DNA from 2 places in the Halomonas sp. C22 genome. Region 2 is predicted to be linked to the other one. Evidence: predicted binding sites of a transcription regulator. Region 2 holds the regulator's gene; the other holds the start of a gene.
The links. Region 2 encodes PhoB, which activates phosphate uptake and scavenging genes when phosphate is short. Its sites were predicted from a motif close to TGTCATANNNNTGTCANA; they were not measured.
Positions count from the first base shown of each region.

Region 1: a site for PhoB is predicted at 1,009-1,026, ahead of phnD (phosphate/phosphite/phosphonate ABC transporter substrate-binding protein). Genes of this name have one in related genera too.

Region 1 covers NZ_VBVC01000010.1:81,946-84,340, reverse strand. The annotation lists gene FEU76_RS16185 (bifunctional diguanylate cyclase/phosphodiesterase) at 1-978, shown strand, start outside; gene phnD (phosphate/phosphite/phosphonate ABC transporter substrate-binding protein) at 1,108-2,088, shown strand; gene phnC (phosphonate ABC transporter ATP-binding protein) at 2,197-2,395, shown strand, end outside.
Region 2 covers NZ_VBVC01000002.1:686,940-689,334, reverse strand. The annotation lists gene FEU76_RS06580 (chorismate--pyruvate lyase family protein) at 1-109, shown strand, start outside; gene ubiA (4-hydroxybenzoate octaprenyltransferase) at 147-1,037, shown strand; gene phoB (phosphate regulon transcriptional regulator PhoB) at 1,134-1,823, shown strand; gene phoR (phosphate regulon sensor histidine kinase PhoR) at 1,826-2,395, shown strand, end outside.

The DNA of each region.
Region 1 (2,395 bases), on a different contig from region 2:
TTGAAAACTCCCGCCGGGCGTACGGCGCATACCATCCTGCGCAGCGTGGAGGCCGTGGCGCCCAGTGTGTCAGTGCCCACGTTGGCGGAACGGTTTCGTGAAACGCCGCATCTGCGCTGCGTGGCCGTGATCGAACAGGGCGTGCCCATTGCCGTGGTGCGGCGCAACGGGTTCCTGACGCTGTTCACCAACCCTTATAGCCATTCGCTGTACGCCAAGCGCTGCGTGCTGGACATCGCCGATCGCAAGATGCTGGTGGCCGCCGCCGACATGCCCCTGGAAACGCTGAGCCAGCAGCTGACCGACAGCCGCGACATCGAACAGGAGGACTTCGTCATCGTCGATGGCGAAGGGCAGTATCTGGGTATGGGCAATATCGTCGATTTGCTGCGCGAGATTACCGCCATCCAGGTGCGTCAGGCGCGCCATGCCAATCCGCTCACCGGGCTGCCCGGTAACATCCTGATCAATGAAACCCTCACGGCCTATCTGAGCCAGGGCAATGGCTTTGCCGCTGCCTACGTGGATCTGGATCACTTCAAGGCGTTCAACGATGCCTACGGTTATGCCCGCGGAGACCATGTGATCATCTCGCTGTCGCGGCTGTTGCAGGCTCAGGTGGAAAGCGCGGGGGGCTTCATCGGGCATATCGGTGGCGACGACTTCATGATGCTGTTACCGCTGGAGCACTGGGAGAGCGTGTGCCAGCAGATTCTGGCCTCCTTCGAGGTCATGGCCCCGAGTTTCTACGAGGAAGAGGACCGCCAGAGAGGCGGGCTTTCCATCGAAAGCCGTCAGGGAGGCGTCAGCTTTTTTCCTTTCGTCAGCGTGTCGGTAGCCGTCAAGCCCATCAGTGACCCGGGCCACTGCAAGGCCCTGGACATTGCCAGCCAACTCTCCGAACTCAAGCACCAGGCGAAGAAGATTGCCGGGAACAGCCTGTTCGTGGAACGGCGTGGCTGTTGCGTGGAGCAGTGAGCCGACAAAGCGGCAGGTCGTTCATACGGGTGTCATGTAGACGTCACGAAGTTGTCACCCGCCAGACCCGCCGCTGTCATCTTGGGGCGTCAGGATACATCCACCTCTTACTACCCCGTTAGGTGATCCATGCAATCCTCTCGTCTCTCTACCGTGTCACTCTCGCGCACTCTGATCAGTGCTGCCGTTGCCAGTGCCTTCGCTTTCAGTGCGATGAATGCGGCTGCCGACCTCTCCTCACGCTACGTGGACAACGATGGCGACATGGTGGCCGATATCCCCAGCGATGAGTCTCGGTTGGTCGATCCGGACACGCTGGTCTTTGCTTACACGCCGGTTGAAGACCCGGCGGTCTACGCCGACGTATGGGCGGGTTTCCTGGATCACCTGAGCGAAGCGACGGGTAAACGCGTTCAGTTCTTCCCGGTGCAGTCGAATGCTGCCCAGCAGGAAGCGCTGCGCGCTGGCCGTCTGCACGTGGCGGGCTTCAACACCGGTGGCGTACCGGTAGCGGTCAACTGTGGCGGCTTCCGTCCCTTCGCCATCATGGCGGCCGAAGATGGCAGCTACGGTTACGAAATGGAGATCATCACCTACCCCGGTAGCGGTATCGACGGCATGGAAGACCTGCAGGGTCGTCAGTTGGCCTTCACTTCCGAAACGTCCAATTCGGGCTTCCGCGCACCGTCCGCGCTGCTGCGCTCCGAGTACGGTCTGGAAGCCGGTGATGACTTCGAGACGGCTTTCTCCGGCTCCCACGACAACTCCATCCTGGGCGTCATCAACAAGGATTACGATGCGGCGGCCATTGCCAACTCCGTTGCCCATCGCATGCTGTCACGGGGTGTCATCAACGAGGGTGACTACGAGGTGATCTACACCTCCGAAACCTTCCCCACCACGGCATACGGCACCGCCCACAACCTGACGCCCGAACTGCAGCAGCAGATTCAGGATGCGTTCTTCAGCTACGACTGGGAAGGCACCGCCCTGCAGGCGGAGTTCGAGAACTCAGGCGAAGCGCAGTTCATTCCCATCAGCTATGAAGAGCACTGGTCGGTCATCCGCACCATTGCCGATGCCAATGGCGTCACTTACGACTGCGATTGATTCCAGCGCTGCGTGACCCTGTCGGCCAGGAGGGCAACCTTCTGGCCGACGCGTTATGGGGTCGAGTCAGTTGAACGTTTTGAGCGACAAGCAAACGAGGCATTCCCCATGTTGACACTCACTGGTGTTGGCAAGCGTTACCCGACGGGCGACCGCGCGCTGACCGATATTCACCTATCGCTGCCCAAAGGCCAGGTGATGGCGCTGATTGGGCCATCGGGTGCAGGCAAAAGTACCCTGATCCGCTGCGTCAATCGTCTGGTGGAACCCAGCCAGGGCAGTATCCGCCTGGAAGAGACCGAACTGA
Region 2 (2,395 bases):
TAGCCAGTGGGGGCGTCGCTCGGTCTTTCAGCACGCGGGACTGTCGCTGCTGGTTCAGGAGTATTTTTTATCGACCATGGCCGATGCGCTGAGCCTGCCCTCGCGCTAGGCTATCCTGGAGTTTCTTTCACGAGGTAAGCATGAGCATGGACCGTTCTCTGTTGCGGCCAACGGGTTGGGCCCGGCTGGCAGACTTTCTTCAGCTGATGCGCCTGGATCGGCCCATTGGTACCTGGCTGCTCATGTGGCCGACGCTCTGGGCGCTGTGGGTGGCTGCAGAAGGGGTGCCGGGCCGCTCCGTGCTGATCATCTTCATTGCCGGTGTCTACGTGATGCGGGCTGCGGGCTGCGTGGTGAACGACTATGCCGACCGCCATGTGGATGGCCACGTCAAGCGTACTAGCCAGCGCCCCATGGCCACGGGACGCATCAGCGAAACCGAAGCCCAGCTGCTGTTCGTGGCGCTGGTCGCCGCTGCCTTCATTCTGGTGCTGCTGACCAACTGGTTCACCGTGCTGCTGTCGGTGGGCGGCGTGCTGCTGGCTTTCGTGTATCCGTTCATGAAGCGCTACACCCACTTCCCGCAGGTGGTGCTGGGCGCGGCCTTTTCCTGGGCCATTCCCATGGCGTTTGGCGCGGTATTGGGCCACGTGCCTCTGGAAGCCTGGCTGCTGTTCAGTGCCAACCTGCTGTGGACCGTTGCCTACGATACCCAGTACGCCATGGTCGACCGTGACGATGATCTGAAAATCGGCATCAAGTCGACCGCCGTGCTGTTTGGCCGTGCTGACCGGTTGATCATCGGGCTGCTGCAGGCAAGCGTGCTGGCCCTGCTGAGCTGGGTCGCGCTGCGCGTCGGGCTGGGGGGCTTTTTCTGGCTGGGGTTGCTGGGGATGGCGGCGACGTTCGTGTACCAGCAGTGGCTGATCGTCGGGCGCGATCGTGACCGCTGTTTTCAGGCCTTCCTGAACAACCACTGGTCGGGTCTGCTGGTCTTTGCAGGTATTGCCTTGAGCTGGTGGCCGATGGCGGGCTAAATTGATTGTGTGTCATGGAACTGTCATCAAGTCATGGTGTTATCGTCACACACATGTCATTGAACTTTCCTGTATAGAGCACCGTGAGGCCCTGGAATGACCGCCAAGACCGTACTGATCGTCGATGATGAGGCGCCTATCCGCGAAATGATCGCCGTGGCGCTGGAAATGGCTGACTATCGCGTGCTTGAAGCGGACAACGCCCAGGATGCCCACGCCATGGTCGTCGACCACCAGCCTGACCTGCTGCTGCTGGACTGGATGATGCCGGGCACCAGCGGCATCGAGCTGGCCCGTCGGTTGAAGCGCGAAGAAGCCACTGCCGAGCTGCCGATCATCATGCTGACGGCCAAGGGCGAAGAGGACAACAAGATCCAGGGCCTGGAAGCGGGTGCCGACGACTATATCACCAAGCCCTTTTCCCCCCGTGAGCTGGTGGCCCGCCTGAAGGCCGTGCTGCGCCGGGCCACGCCGCGTGGCGTGGAAGACCCCATCGAAATCAATGGCCTGCTGTTGGACCCTGTGAGCCACCGGGTCAGCGCCCATGGCAAGGCGCTGGAAATGGGGCCTACCGAGTATCGTCTGCTGCAGTTTTTCATGACCCATCAGGAGCGCGCCTACACGCGCAGCCAATTGCTTGACCAGGTATGGGGTGGCAACGTCTACGTGGAAGAGCGCACGGTGGACGTGCATATTCGTCGTCTTCGCAAAGCGCTGGGCGAGCCTCATCAAAATCTGATTCAAACGGTGCGCGGTACTGGGTACCGGTTCTCTGCGCGAGTGTAAGCGTGCGCCTGTGGAGCCGTGAGATCTGGCGCATCATCTGGCTGGCCCTGTTGGGCCTCTGCCTGGGATGGCTGGTGGATTACCCTGGCGCCGGGCTGGCGGCGGGGCTGCTGTTTTGTCTGGTCTATCATCTGCGCCAGTTTCGGGCGCTTTTCCTTTGGCTGACGCTTCACCCCCACGATGAGCCCCCGGCGGCCAAGGGCATGTGGGGGGAACTGTTCGACCGCCTCTATCGCTACCAGAAAAGCCAGCGCATTACCCAAAGCCGTTTACGGGCGACGCTGGCGAGAATTCAGGAGTCCTCCGAAGCCATGCGCGATAGCGTGGTGATGCTGGACCGACACGGCGACCTGGAGTGGTGGAACAGCGCGGCCACCGACATGCTAGGGCTGCAAACCGCCCACGATCGTGGCCAGCACATCACCAACCTGCTGCGCGATCCTCGCTTCATCAGCTACTTCAATGCCCGCGATTACAGCGAGCCGCTGACGCTGACCTCGCCGATCGACGAGCGGCGTATCCTCCAGTATCAGATCACTCTGTACGGCGATGACGAGCGCCTGGTCATGGCC